DNA from 3 places in the Ensifer sp. ENS02 genome. Region 1 is predicted to be linked to each of the others. Evidence: riboswitches for the same ligand, from Rfam matches in the RefSeq annotation. Region 1 holds a riboswitch; each other region holds the start of a gene.
The links. A riboswitch is a leader RNA that binds a small molecule or an ion and turns the genes downstream of it on or off. The one in region 1 is predicted to bind cobalamin.

Region 2: it holds a riboswitch for cobalamin, as region 1 does, so the genes downstream of both, bluB (5,6-dimethylbenzimidazole synthase) here and IB262_RS15350 (aromatic ring-hydroxylating dioxygenase subunit alpha) in region 1, are expected to answer to the same signal.
Region 3: it holds a riboswitch for cobalamin, as region 1 does, so the genes downstream of both, IB262_RS02670 (DUF1636 domain-containing protein) here and IB262_RS15350 (aromatic ring-hydroxylating dioxygenase subunit alpha) in region 1, are expected to answer to the same signal.

Annotation. Positions count from the first base shown of each region.
Region 1 covers NZ_JACVAO010000006.1:346,931-351,615, reverse strand. Annotated here, with positions in the region: gene IB262_RS15355 (hybrid-cluster NAD(P)-dependent oxidoreductase) at 1-737, opposite strand, end outside; gene IB262_RS15350 (aromatic ring-hydroxylating dioxygenase subunit alpha) at 739-1,983, opposite strand; cobalamin riboswitch at 2,087-2,288, opposite strand; gene IB262_RS15345 (DUF6656 family protein) at 2,606-3,205, shown strand; gene IB262_RS15340 (L-threonylcarbamoyladenylate synthase) at 3,283-4,257, shown strand; gene IB262_RS15335 (FAD-binding oxidoreductase) at 4,402-4,685, shown strand, end outside.
Region 2 covers NZ_JACVAO010000001.1:753,465-758,149, reverse strand. Annotated here, with positions in the region: gene IB262_RS03835 (acyl-homoserine-lactone synthase) at 1-495, shown strand, start outside; gene IB262_RS03830 (DUF2865 domain-containing protein) at 660-1,730, shown strand; gene bluB (5,6-dimethylbenzimidazole synthase) at 1,743-2,438, opposite strand; cobalamin riboswitch at 2,484-2,696, opposite strand; gene IB262_RS03820 (SDR family oxidoreductase) at 2,794-3,606, opposite strand; gene IB262_RS03815 (phytanoyl-CoA dioxygenase family protein) at 3,695-4,685, opposite strand, start outside.
Region 3 covers NZ_JACVAO010000001.1:519,741-524,425, forward strand. Annotated here, with positions in the region: gene aspT (aspartate-alanine antiporter) at 1-465, opposite strand, end outside; gene IB262_RS02665 (RidA family protein) at 947-1,423, shown strand; cobalamin riboswitch at 1,601-1,817, shown strand; gene IB262_RS02670 (DUF1636 domain-containing protein) at 1,922-2,335, shown strand; gene IB262_RS02675 (ABC transporter ATP-binding protein) at 2,358-3,161, shown strand; gene IB262_RS02680 (ABC transporter substrate-binding protein) at 3,158-4,111, shown strand; gene IB262_RS02685 (iron ABC transporter permease) at 4,199-4,685, shown strand, end outside.

The sequences.
Region 1 (4,685 bases):
ATGTCGAAACCGGCCGATTTCAGCATCTCGCGCACGCCGCGCATGAACGGTTCGGGGCCGCAGCAGAAAACGGTGCGGTCCATGAAATCGGGCGCAAGCAGCGGCAGCTTGGCGCCATCAATGCGGCCGCGAAGCCCGTGCCAGCCGTGGCGTGCCTCATGTCCCTCGACGATGAAGCCGAGGTTCAGCCCGGACATCTGCGTCGCCAGAACCTCCAGCTCCGAACGGAACAGCAGGTCCTCCGGACGACGCGCGCAGGAGATGAAGGTCACATCCGTCTCTGGCACGCAGTCCGCCATCCAGCGCGTCATCGACATCATCGGCGTGATGCCGGAGCCGGCCGAGATAAACAGGTATTTGTCGCCGGGATGGCGGACGAAGCTGAAATCGCCGAGCGGGCCAAAGGCGCGGAGTTTCATTCCGGGCTTCAGGTGCTCGAACATCCAGCGGGTGCCGATGCTGTCTGACTGCGCCTTGACGGTCACGGCGATCGACAGCGGCCGCGAGGGCGTCGACGACAGGGTGTAGGTGCGCATCACTGGCTCGTCGGCGACGGGCAGTTCGAGGGTCACGAATTGCCCGGGCAGATAGCGAAACCAGGCGGGCTTTTCGGTCCGGAAGGTGAAGGTCATGACATCGGCGGTCTCGACGACCGCCGATGTGCATTCGAGCATCTGCTGCCGGTCGATCCAGACATGCAGCGCGTCGAAATGGTGAAACGAAGAGGCCATCTGCATGTCAGGCGACCCTTGAAAGCGGAGCCGCGTCGCCGGCAAGGCGCTGCTCCATGAACTTGCAGTACCACTCGACGAACTGCATGACGCCACCCTCGTGCTCGGGCGAATAGGGACCGGGCTCATAGGCCGGTGAGCGGATGCCGAAGGCATTTTCCTCGACGATCTGACGGTCCTGATCGTTGGTCTCGGTCCAGACATGCGTCAGTTCTTCTAGATTGTAGTCGACGCCTTCGACCGCATCCTTGTTGACGAGCCACTTCGTCGTCACCTGCGTCAGTTCGGGCCCGAGCGGCAGCACCCGGAAGGTGATGGCGTGGTCGGCGAGCACATGGTTCCAGGTGGTCGGATAGTGGAACATCAAGAGCGTGCCGATCTGGCTCTGGGAGACGTCGGCGGACAGGGCCCGCCTGACGGCGCGGGCGCCCGACATGGTGTAGCTTTCGGCATTGTCGACAAGCGGCATGCGGGCGGCGCGGAACTGACCGGTCGGCGACATCTTAAATTCGCTCGGCAGGCCCCCGGCCTCGCACTTCGCCCAATGTTCGGCGATCACAGGATCATCCTTTGCGCCCTGCACCCCGGTCGCCGTCGGCGCCTCAGGATAGGTGCGGCAGAGTTCCGGATGATTGGCGGCGCAATGGTAGCATTCGCGGTTGTTTTCCCAGACGAGCTTCCAGTTGCCCTTCTCGATGATGGTGCTTTCGAACGCGACCTTGGTTTCGCCGAGCCGATGCGGCGCGAGATACGGTAAGGCCATGTCGCGGAACGCCGTGAAATCCATCGGCTTTTCCGACAGGTTGATGAAGATGTAGCCGCCGACCGTTTCGCAATGGATCGGCTTCAGACTGTGGGCGGCCTTGTCGAAATCCTCTCCCATCTGCCGGGCGAAGAGCAGCGAGCCATCGAGTTCGTAGGTCCACTGGTGATAGGGACAGACAAGCTTTGCCGACGAGCCTTTCGCCTGCGTGCAGACGCGCGAGCCGCGGTGGCGGCAGGAATTGTGCAGCGCCCGGATGGCGCCCTGGCGGTCGCGGGTGATGACAACGGGGTAGTCGCCTACCTGGACGGTGAAGTAATTGCCGGCCCGCGGGATCTCGCAGTCATGGCCGATAAACAGCCAATCCTTGTACCAGATGTTTTCCAGATCCTGCCTGTAGTAGTCGGGATCGATGTAAAAGGCCCGGTCGAGGCTGTAGCCGTCCCGCCTGCCCTTCAGCTTTCGAAGCATATCGTTTCTGGTGTCCATGTCCTGTCCTCATGCGCCATGTTTCGGAGAGGCAGGACAGGAACCCGCACGGGCGCACACCCATGCGTTTGAGGCTCCGATCCGGCTGCCCGCCGCAACCCGTTACGGTTATGTCCGTCAAGGCTGGTTTCCGGGCTCAGGAGCCGTCCTTTCGGACCTGCCCGGCGCCTTCCCGGACGAACCGTCCAGTGGCCTTTGCCGAGGCTTTCGCTCCACCACCGTTGCGGGGGCAGCGCCGGGATTTGACCGGCTTCCCAATTCTCCATCTTCCCTTCGAAGACGGCACCTTGAGTAAGGATATGTAATCGCGGAAGTCGCCTTGGCAGCTGCCCGATAGCGACATCCAATTCCAGAATGACGACACGGAAAAAACCGTGACAAAAGGCCACCGTCTTAGAATTTTTACATTGCAAACATATAGATAGATCACATCTTGGGCATTTGCCGACTTTTGCGGCGCGGTCGGCGCAGATGCGGGAGGGCTTCGCCCGTTTGCGACATCGCGTCAGATAGAGAACGCTAATGATGCAGCCAGGACGAAATCATTCATTAACCATGAGCCGCTAGCCTAGCCGGCGGACGAGAGAGGTCCTGCAGGCAGGCAGATGGCGCGCTGACGATCATGGCAAAGTTGAGATACTACGACGCGACAGCCGAGAAGCTGCCGACAATCCCGCCGAAGGTGGCGGTTCATACCGAATTCCTGCGCACCGGCCGGATCAACCGCAGGCAATGGTTGCCGAGCGAACGCCGGTATTTGAGCTATGAGGAAGTCGCAGACAGGACGGGCAAGAAGCTCAGCACCGCCGGCGACACGACCCATAAGCGGATCAACGGGTTCCACACCTCGATCCAGTTCCCGAAGATGATCTTCCACCGCACGCTCGTCGGCCGGCCGCATCTCGGCTACTGTCACGTGACGGCGGCGCGTACGCCGGTTACTCCCTCCAAGGACATCACCTGGTCCTTCTACTTCGCCAACTTCTTCTGCAACCTGGGCGACGAGACGCATTTTTTCGAGAGTATCCAGCCCGGCTATTCACGCATGTACTTCGCCGTCGCCATCGAACCGGGCGCCGAAGCCGGGCAAATGGTCATCAACCGCAACTTTCGTGACAACGGGCTGCTGTTTCGCACCGATGATCCCAAGGTCGCGCTGAAAAACGTACTGATGCTTGGCGCCAAGGATGACGCGTTGCGTCGCATCATTCGCAGCCTCTGAGCCGAACCGGTTCCTTCAAAGAAAATCGTTCTGTTTTTCCGGTGCGTCCGTTAAGGAAGCGTCGGAAAGGAAACGGCATGGCTGAGATCATCGACACGGATAGAGAACCGGACCGCGCGATCGCGCGCGCCTGCGCCGTTCTTGCCGAAGGCGAGCCGGTCGCCATTCCGACCGAGACCGTCTACGGCCTTGCCGCCGACGCTACCAATCCCGATGCGATCAGTCGCATCTACGAGATGAAGGGGCGCCCGCGCTTCAATCCGCTGATCTCGCATGTTTCCGACATGGCGATGGCCGAAGCCCATGTGCATTTCGATCCGATTTCGAGGCAGCTGGCCGAAGCCTTCTGGCCCGGCCCGCTGACGCTGATCCTTCGGCAGCGCGCCGACAGCACGGTTCATGCGCTGGCGTCCGCCGGCCTCGACACGCTCGGCATCCGCATGCCCGACGGTTTTTCCCGCCGGGTAATCGCCCACTTCGGGCGACCACTGGCCGCACCCAGCGCCAATACGTCGGGCAAGATCAGCCCGACCAATGCGGTCCATGTGGAAGCCGATCTCGGCGACAAACTGAAACTTATCCTCGACGCCGGCCAGGCCCAAATCGGCCTTGAGTCGACGATCATCAAGGTCGATGGCGACGAGATCCGGCTGCTTCGGCCGGGTGGCCTCGATGCCGCCGAGATCGAACGCCTGCTTGGCCGTCCGGTGACCCGGCCGGAGACGGCGGGAGCGACGATCGAGGCGCCGGGCATGCTCGCCTCGCACTACGCGCCCGGCGCTGCCGTCCGGCTCGATGCCGCCGAGGTGCATGCGGGCGAAGCCTTGATCCGTTTCGGCGGCAATCGGATCGCCGGCGAAGAGCAGGCGGCCGTCGTTCTCGATCTCAGCCCGACTGGCAATCTGCGCGAAGCCGCCGCCAATCTCTTCGACTATATGAAGCGGGCGGATGCCAGCGGCGCAGAGACCATCGCCTTCGGGCCGATCCCTTCGGACGGGTTGGGGGAAGCCATCGTCGACCGGTTGCAACGGGCGGCGGCACCACGAGGGTAAGATAGTGTGCGGCATCTTCTCCGCACCCACCCTCATCGAACGGCACCAATTGCGGTTATGATCGCCGCCAACCAGGAACCGAGGACCAGATCCTCAGATCGACCGATCCGATAGCGCGCGCAGGCGCAATGCGAAGTGAGGCCCATGACCACCCTTCCCTCTCCCGAACTCATCGCTTCCTTCGCCGAGATCGTCGGCAACACCAACGTGCTGACGGACGAAGCCGACAAGGCGCGCTATCTCGTCGAATCGCGCGGACTCTACCTCGGCACGACGCCGATGGTCCTGCGTCCGGCCAACGTCGACGAGGTCTCGCGCATCATGAAGCTCGCGAGCGCCACCCGCACGGCGATCGTGCCGCAGGGCGGTAACACCGGCCATGTCGCCGGGCAGATCCCGCGGGAGGGCAAGGCAGACATCGTTCTTTC
Region 2 (4,685 bases), on a different contig from region 1:
AACCCGCTCTACGTCCTGTCCTATGCGCCCGATACCGGCCGGCTGCGCGGCGCGCTTCGCCTCCTGCCGACACTCGGCCCAAACATGCTGGACGATACCTTCCCGATCCTGCTCGGCGATAATCCGGAAATCCGCAGCGCTTCGGTCTGGGAATCCAGCCGCTTCTGCATCGAGCCCGAGATCTCGCAGGACCGCGCCTCGAACCAGGTGACGGTCGCGGCCGCCGAACTGATGTGCGGCGTCGGCGAGCTGGGCCTTGCTTCCGGCATCAGCCACATCGTCACGGTGACGGATGTGTTCCTGGAGCGCATGTTCCGGCGCATGGGATGCCCGGGCGAGCGTATCGCCGAACCGCATCGCATCGGCTCCGTTTTCGCGGTTGCCGTCGCCTGGGAAGTAACGCCGGATCTGCTCACGCGGATGAAGGCGGTCGCTGCCATCGAAGGTACCGTGCTCGAACGTCCGATGTCGCTGGAAACCGCCCGCGCCGCCTAAGCGCATCAGTCGATCTGCGCTGTTAACGCAAACCGTCGCTTGTCGTTGCACGATCACCGACAAGCTCTATGATGGAGGCGAAACAGGAATGCCGCTGGCAGCCACCCGCAGAAGGTCGGCGCCGACCTGGCAACAGGAAGAGACTTTCGCCCGTGTTCACGCGCATGAAACACGTCGCTGCGGCCCTTGTGCCTCTGGTTCTGATCGGTGCCGGTCCGTCACTGGCATCGACGGCCTGCGACCGACTGAACGCGCGGCTCGCGCAACTGCCTGACTACGTCGCCAGCAATGCCGATGCGCGCGACTACGCAAGCGCGATCTCGCGGCAGAATATCGAGCTGCGGCGGGCAAAGAACGACCGCCGCCGCGCGGGTTGCGGTGGCGGCAACGCCATTGGCTTCGACGGCGGCGACCCCGACACCTGCTACGGCCTCAACAGCCTGATCGCCGAGATGGAAGACAATCTGCGCATGCTGAAGTCCGAGCGCGAGCAGATCGTCGCCGGCGGCAGCGACGACAGCCGGCGCCGCATCCTCGCCGCGCTGGAGATCAACGGTTGCTATGGTGACCGCGAGGAGTTCGCAAGCGTGGAACCGGACGTGCCGGAAAGCCACCGCAACATCGTTGCCGACCTGCCGCCGGAAGACGCCTACGGCCCGATGCTCGGCCGAGGCGAAGACGGCTACGCACCGCAGGAGCGCTACTATAGCGGCACGCTCAGAACCATGTGCGTGCGTACCTGCGACGGCGCCTTTTTCCCGGTTTCTTCAGATGCGACGCCGGCCGATTTCCCGCGCGACGAGCAGGCCTGTCGGGCGCGCTGTCCGGGGGCTGAGACCGAGCTCTATTTTCACGACCTCAACACGGAAGAGAGCGACAAGATGGTCTCGGCCGTGACCGGCCGTCCCTATACCGAAATGCCCAACGCCTTTGCCTATCGCACCCGCGCTGTCGGAAAACCCGGCCAGTGCGGCTGCCAGATATCGCAGACCGCCTCGACCACACCGAAGGCAAACGGAACGAAGATCGGTGACGACCAGTCGTCGATCATCGTCATCGAGACCAAGAAGCCGGAAGCGGCGAGCAATACCGCCAAGGCGCCGGCCGAAGAGCGGCCTTATGATCCGTCGAAGAACAAGGTTCGCGTCGTCGGCCCGACCTACCTGCCGCAGGAAGAAACCGCCATCGACCTCAAGCATCCGAAGGGACCGGCCTATCAGCCGGTCCAGAATTGATCGGACGAGGCCTTACGCCTTCTCCTTGCTGCGTCCCCATCCGTCTTCGAAAACCAGCTCGTCGAGCGGCAGGCGCTGGCGCCAGCCCTTCACGGCGAGTTCCGGCTGCTGATAGAGGCGATCGACATAGCCGAGGCAGAGCCAGGCAACGATCTCGATATGATCTGGGATGCCGAGAATCGCCTTGATCTCGGCCTCGTGGAAAATGCTCACCCAGCCGACGCCCACCCCTTCGGCCCGCGCAGCAAGCCAGAGGTTTTGCACGGCGCAGACGGTGGAATAGACGTCCATCTGCGGATTGTGGGTGCGCCCGAGTACGACGGCACCGCCGCGCGTGCGGTCGCAGGTGACACAGATGCTGAGCGGCGCCTTGCGGATGCCTTCCAGCTTCAGCGCACGGTACTTGGCCTGTTGTTCCGCCTCGAACATCAGCGCGGCCTCGTCATTGGCGCGGCGAAACGCCTGCCAGACGCGCTCACGCGTTTCTTCCGCCCGCACCAGCACGAAGTTCCACGGCTGCATGAAGCCCACGGACGGGGCGCTGTGCGCAGCGGCCAGCAGGCGCAAGATCAGATCATCCGGCAATGGCGCGGGCAGGAATTCATCGCGCACGTCGCGACGTGTCTCGATGGCACGGTAGACGGCCTCCCGCTCTGGCAGCGAAAAGGCGCCGGCAGCCGCAAGGCCGCCTTTCGGTTCAGTCAGCATCGTTCGATCCCCAACAATGCGAAAACCTCCCGCCGTCCACGCGGGGTTCGGTCTATCTCGCCAGGCCGGTCTTCTGACTTCGGTTCAACCGATCACCTCGCCTTCCCAGATCGATTGAAGATCCAGTGGCAAAACCTTGAATCAATTCAAGGCTCTCTTAGACGCGATCGTCCCCGTCACAGCGTTGGGCACGTTCCGGAATGACACCGGATTCCCGATTCTCCCGCTTTCGCGGGCACCTGACGACGGCACTAAGTGCACAGCCGTTTGAGAAAGACAAGCGGCGCCAACCCGGTCGAGACATGGCGCGCCACTTTCCGCCGGCTACTGTCGAGCTTAGTCGTTTGCCTCCGCCTCAAAGCGGAGCGACCGGATGCGGCGAGCCGTCATAGGCGCCCCAGACCGACTGATCGAAGCAAATCACCGATCCGGTCATCAGCCCGGACTCGGCCGACGACAGATAGGCGCAGGCCCGCGCCACTTCGGCCGGATCGACGAGCCGACCGAAAGGCTGGCCGGCCGCCGCCTTTTCAAGCCAATCGGCAGCCGCGCCATGAAACTCGCGCTGGATGCGGTCTTCGCCTTCGGACGCCATCCAGCCGATATTCAGGCCGTTGACGCGAATGCGGTTGCGAAGAAGCGCATAAGCCGTGTTTTTGGTCAGCGTTTCGAGGGCGCCTTTCGACGAACAATAGGCGGCAATGAACGGCTGGCCGGCCATCGCCGACATCGAGCCGATGTTGACGATCGTGCCCTCGGTCTTCTCCCGCCGCATGATCTTCACCGCCTCCTGCATCAGGAAGAACGGCGCGCGCACATTGATCGCGAACATGCGGTCGAAGAGTTCGGGCGTGGTATCGAGGATCGTGCCACGGTTGGTAATAGCTGCGGCGTTGACCAGCGCATCGACCCGGCCGAATTCCGCGTCGCAAGCGGCGACCACCTTGCGGGTGTCCTCTACTTTTTCCAGATCGGCCTCGACATAGACGACTTTCGCGCCGCTTGCCTTGCCGATCTGCTCGGCCTTCGCCCGCCCCTTGGCGGCGTTGCGGCCGCAGATGACGATGCCTTCAGCGCCGCGCTCGGCGAAAAGGCCAGCAATCGTCGCGCCCAGTCCCTGCGTACCACCGGTGACGATGGCGATCTTGCCTTGCAATTGTCCACTCATCGAATTCCTCCCTTGGAAATGATCGTTTGAAACGGCTGCGGCTCCCGGCTGAAACACACCGGGAGCCTGTCAAATTGTAACTCGCTCGTCAGCTCAGCTTGCGCTTCGCCTGCGCCTCCAGCACCGAGAGAAACTCTTGTTCGCCCGTCCCCGCAGTGAGAGCCTCGCGCATCAACTGCGCCTGCGTCTTCGGCGCCAACCCGCCGAGTGGCGGATCCCGGTCGAGATTGGTGGGGAACGAATAGCCCTCGGCACAGGAGGAGATCGCGTTGGCCGCTTCCGCCTGCGTCAGCGTCCCGCCCGCCAGCAAGGCCCGCAAGGCCGGATAGAGCGTCGCGCTCATGGTCAGTCGGTCAACGGTTTCCATTGCGCGACCGAAGGCCGAAGACACCTGCAGCAGGTTGGCCACGCGGCGGATATCCCGGGAGCGGTTGGTGCCGGCGGCATGGAAGAGCGCCGGGTTGAAGAAGACAACGTCGCCCTTTTCGAGGGGAAGCTGCACGTGGTGTGCGTCGAAATAGGCGCGGAATTCCGGCCGGTTGAGCGCCAGATAGCCCGGCACATAGGTTTGGCTATAGGGCAAGAACAGCGTCGGTCCGCTTTCGAGCGGCATGTCGCAATGGGCAACCGCCCCCTGCAGCGTCAGCACCGGTGAAAGCTTGTGCACATGCGCCGGATACTGCTCGATCACGGCCGCGGTCTGGAAGCCGAGGTGATAATCGCGGTGCGCCGATTGCGCCGCACCGCCAGGATTGACGCGATTGACCTGCGCCGTCATCTGGTAGTTCGGCCCGAGCCAAGCCTCGCTGACGAGCGCTATGACGGCATTGCCGTAATAGGAGGCGAAATTCTCCGGCGCGTTCAGGCAGTGCTTTTCCAGCGAGTTCCAGATGCGGTCATTGGCGCCGGGTTTGGCGAAGTGATCGCCGCCGCCGCTGTTGCTGCGATGTTGCTCTTCGATGATGGCGTCAAAGACCCCGCTTGCGACGTCGATTGCTGTCGTATCGGCAAAGGCGCGCTTGAAAACCGCCACGCCAGGCCCGGTCGCCAGTACCTCGCAGATCTCCGCCAGAACAGAA
Region 3 (4,685 bases), on a different contig from region 1:
CTTGGCCTGCTCCGGCGTCAGCCCGAGCGAATTGATCTGGTCGGTCGCAACCCCGATTGCAGCCGAGATCGTCTGCGAGCCGGCATACATGCCGGCGCCATAGCCGAGCGGCAGCCCGGCAATCAGCGCGCAGAGATAGGGAACGACGAGGCACAGCACCAGCACGGAGAGCGCAAAGGCGATCTGTTTCGGTCCATCGGTGCTCAAGCCCCGCACGAATTGCGGCCCGACGCCGTAGCCGACGGCGAAGAGGAAAATCAAAAACAGGGTGGATTTCAGGTCGCCGGAAACCTGGATACCCAGCTGTCCGATGAGAACGCCCGCAAGCAGCGTGGCGGTGACATTTCCAAGGTTGAACCCCGCGACCTTGATCGGACCGATGAGGAAGCCGATGCCGAGGGCGAGGAAGACGGCGACAGGCGGATAGGTCCGAAGCGTGTCGACGAAGAAATCAATGGGATTCACTGATGCTATTCCCCTCTGAAAGTTGAGTTGCCGTCACTTCATTTCGGGATCTGCGCGGCTAAGTTGAGCTTGTTTCCGAGGCTTGTCGATGCCCAATCTTAATCCCGGCAATTGTCGCTTCGGTCGTCGAAATTCTCAACGGGCATAGGGTTACGTGAGCGTAACGTATGTTACATTTCAGCGTTTTTACTTGGGGTTGGGGATCGAGGCCGCCGCGATGTGTCGGTCGCATTCGATCGCAAGACCGCGGCACTGGCCCGGATCGCGATGGCACTTCAACTCTGGTGTTGTAATTCGTAACGTTATCTCCCAACGTGAGGCATGAGGCGTTTTCTCTTGGTTATGCTTGGAAAAGTTGCTGGGCACGGAACGGCGCGTCTTGCTGCTTGCGATAGGGGCGTCAGAACTTCGAGGGCTTGAGAAAAAAGCGGTGTCGTCTCCGCAAGGCGGCCGGTTCGTAAGGTGACGAGGAGGGGAAGCAATGATGGACGAGGTTATCCGAAGGCTCGGCGCACTTGGCGTTCAGCTCCCGACGCCGCCGAGGCCGCTCGGCGCCTACCGCGCGGTGATCGAGGCGGGTGAGATGCTTCATGTTTCGATGCAGGGGCCATTGCTGGACGGGCGCTTCGTGCATACGGGGCTGCTCGGGCGCGATGTGACCATCGACGAGGGGCGCAAGGCCGCAGAGTTGGCAGTGCTCAACGCGCTGGCGCAGATCCATGAGCATCTCGGCCGTTTCGAGCGTATTCGCCAGATCGTCCGGCTGGAGGGACATGTCGCCTGCACTGAGGATTTCCTGGAGCACCCGAAGGTACTCGACGGTGCTTCCGAGCTTCTGGCGGCCGCCTTTGGCGAAAGGGCTGGCCATGTTCGCTCCGTCTGCGGCGTGCGCAACCTGCCGGGCAACGCCTCTGTCGCGGTGACGCTGACGGCCGAACTCTTGCCGCCGGAGTTCTGAGGTAGCACGGCACGTCTTTTAGCGTGGTCGCTATCGCGGGCGTCGGATTGTGTCCGGCGCCCAATTTTCGACTTGCGCTACGTAATGTTATTTTATAACATGCCTCGCATGACGAAACGCCGCATGTTGATAGATCCCTCCCGCCTGTGTCGTGCGGTTGTCTCATCCGCCGATTCATGCGAGGAAGGCGTTGATGGTGCTGCGTCCGCGACAATGCGGAAGCGGCTGAAAAGGGAACACGGAACGGACGACCCTGATGGGGCCGAGACCGTGGCTGCCCCCGCAACTGTGAGCGGAAAGCGCATTCACACCATGTCACTGGTCGAAGACCGGGAAGACGTGGATGCGCCACGACCCGCGAGCCAGGAGACCTGCCATCGAACCGATCAACCACAACGGACGGGGTGTTCCGATGGAAAAGAACTGGCTTTCATACGACGGTTTTCCGTCCTCTTGCCGTTTCGCCATCTCTTGCCGTCAGTCCGGCGGAGGGCAGGAATGGCTGAGCCGAATTTCCGACAGCACAAGATAACGGTCTGCACCGATTGCCGCTTCACCGGCGGCCCATGCGTGCCCGGTGCCGAGCTGATCAAGCGGCTCAACCTGAGCATCGCAGCGCTCGGCGCACCGCTCGATCGCGACTTCTCGATCGCCGGAACGGTCTGCATGGCGGCCTGCACGCGGCCCTGCACCATCGCCTTCCAGGCGACGGGGAAGGCGACCTATCTCTTCGGCGACGTCTCGCCGGAAGAGGACATCGACGATCTCGTGCGCTTTGCCACAACCTATGCCGAGCGTGGCGATGGCATGACGCGGGCCGCGGAAAGGCCGCGCGGGCTGAAAGGCAAGACGCTTGCCCGCATTCCCGCGGCGATGCTCGTCTCCGAAGATCTCGGCGGGCACTTCCAATGAGGTCGCGCAGAGGAACGAACCCATGAGCTGCAACGCAACGGGTGCAGCCCTCACGGTCGAGGGCCTTCGCTGGGGGCCGCGTTCGGGCCTGACGCTGGTCAACGACATCGGCTTTGCGATCGCGGCCGGCAGCCGGCTTGCGATCCTCGGGCCGAATGGCGCCGGCAAGACCTCGCTTCTGCGCTGCCTCTACCGGGCGGTGCAGCCGAACGCCGGCCGTGTTTCGGTCGATGGCGTCGATCTCTGGTCGATCTCGGCGCGCGAGGCGGCAAGGACAATCGCCGTCGTCTTGCAAGAGATGCCCGGCGATTTTCCCTTCAGCGTGCGCGACGTCGTGATGATGGGACGCATTCCGCGGCGGGAGGGCCTGAGCGGCTGGAACGATTTCGACCGCGAGCGGGTGCAGCATGCGCTCGCGCATCTCGATCTCGCCCATCTTGCCGGTCGCCAGTTCTCGACGCTTTCGGGCGGTGAGAAGCAGCGGGTGCTGATCGCCCGCGCGCTGGCACAGGAACCGCGCATCATCATCCTCGACGAGCCGACGAACCATCTCGACATCCGCCACCAGCTCGAAATCCTCGAGCTCTTGCAAACGCTGAAGCTGACGATCGTCTCGACGCTGCACGACATCAACCTCGCCGCCGAGTTTGCGACAGATGTCGCGATCTTGACCGCCGGGCGGCTGACGGCCTTCGGCCCGCCCGAAGAGGTGCTCAGCCCCAGCGAGCTTTCGGCCGCCTTCGGCGTCACCGCCACCGTTCACAATGCCGCTGCCGGCGGCGCCCGCTTTTCCTTTTCACTTCCTCGACAGGGATCGATTTCATGAAGATCAATATTGCCCCATTTTCCCTTCTTTTCGTGCTTGCCGCCGCCACGCCGGCGCTTGCCTATCCGGTCACCGTCAAGAGCTGCAACCGCGAGGTGACCTTCGACGCGGCGCCGAAGCGGGCGATCGCCAACGACGTCAACCTGGTGGAGATGATGCTGGCGCTGAGGCTCCAGGACCGCATGGTCGGCTATACCGGCGTTTCCGGCTGGAAGACGCTGGACGAGAAGCTGCGCGAAGGCGTCAAGGAACTGCCGGAGCTTTCGGAGAAATATCCGACCAAGGAAGTGCTGCTCAACGCCGATGCCGACTTCCTCTTTGCCGGCTGGAACTACGGCATGAAGGTCGGCGGCGAGGTCACGCCCGAGACATTGGCGCCCTTCAAGATCGGCGTCTACGAGCTGACCGAATCCTGCATCCACGTGATGGCCAAGCAGAAGCCTGATATGAACGACATGTTCGTCGATCTTCTCAATCTCGGCCGCATCTTCGGCGTCGAGGATCGCGCCGAGACGCTGGTTGACGGCTATCGTCGCCAGCTTGCCGAGATCACCAAGGCGAACGCCGGCAAGGCTAACCCGACGCGGGTCTTCGTCTATGATTCCGGCGAAGAGAAGCCGTTTACTTCCGGCCGCTTCGGCATTCCGACGGCGATGATCGAGGCCGCCGGCGGCGCCAACATCATGGACGACGTGGAAAAGAGCTGGGTGGAAATCTCTTGGGAACCGGTGATCGAGCGCAACCCGGAAGTGGTGGTCATCGTCAACTACGGCGAGGTGAAGGCCGAGGACAAGATCGCCTTCATGAAGAACAATGCGGCCTTCAAGAATGTCGATGCCGTCAAGAACGATCGCTTCGTCGTGCTCGATTATGTCGAAGCGACGCCAGGCCCGCGCAACATCGACGCCATTGCCAGGCTTGCCAAGGCCTTTCAGGGCGAGGGCCTGTAAGCGATGCTGGCTGAGGATGCGTCGCCTGGTCCCGTCGCCGTTTCACGCCTAGCGCCGGCACGGGCGCTGAAGGCGGGTGCCGGTCTCATGACGGCGCTTTTGCTGCTGGCCTTGACCGTCACGGCCGGCGTATCGCTCGGCTCGGCGCCGATCCCGGTTGCGACCGTCTGGTCGATCATCGCCAGCAAGATTTCTCCGGGCAGCGTCGAGGCTTTCTGGTCGGCGGGGCGCGAGAGCATCGTCTGGGACGTGCGCCTGCCGCGCGTCATGCTGGCGGGCCTCGTCGGCGCCGGGCTGGGGCTGACTGGCGCCGTGCTGCAGGCGGTCACGCGCAATCCACTTGCCGATCCGCATCTGCTCGGCGTTTCCTCCGGCGGCGCGCTCGGCGCGATCGTGGCGCTGCTGCACACCGGCATGATCCTCGGTCTTGCCACGGTGCCGCTCTTTGCCTTTGCCGGCGCGCTGCTCGCAACCGTGCTCGTCGCCTTCGTCTCCCGCGTGCTCGGGAGCAGCGCCGACCGTCTCGTGCTGGCCGGCGTCGCGGTCGCCTTCGTCTTGACATCCGTCGGCAACC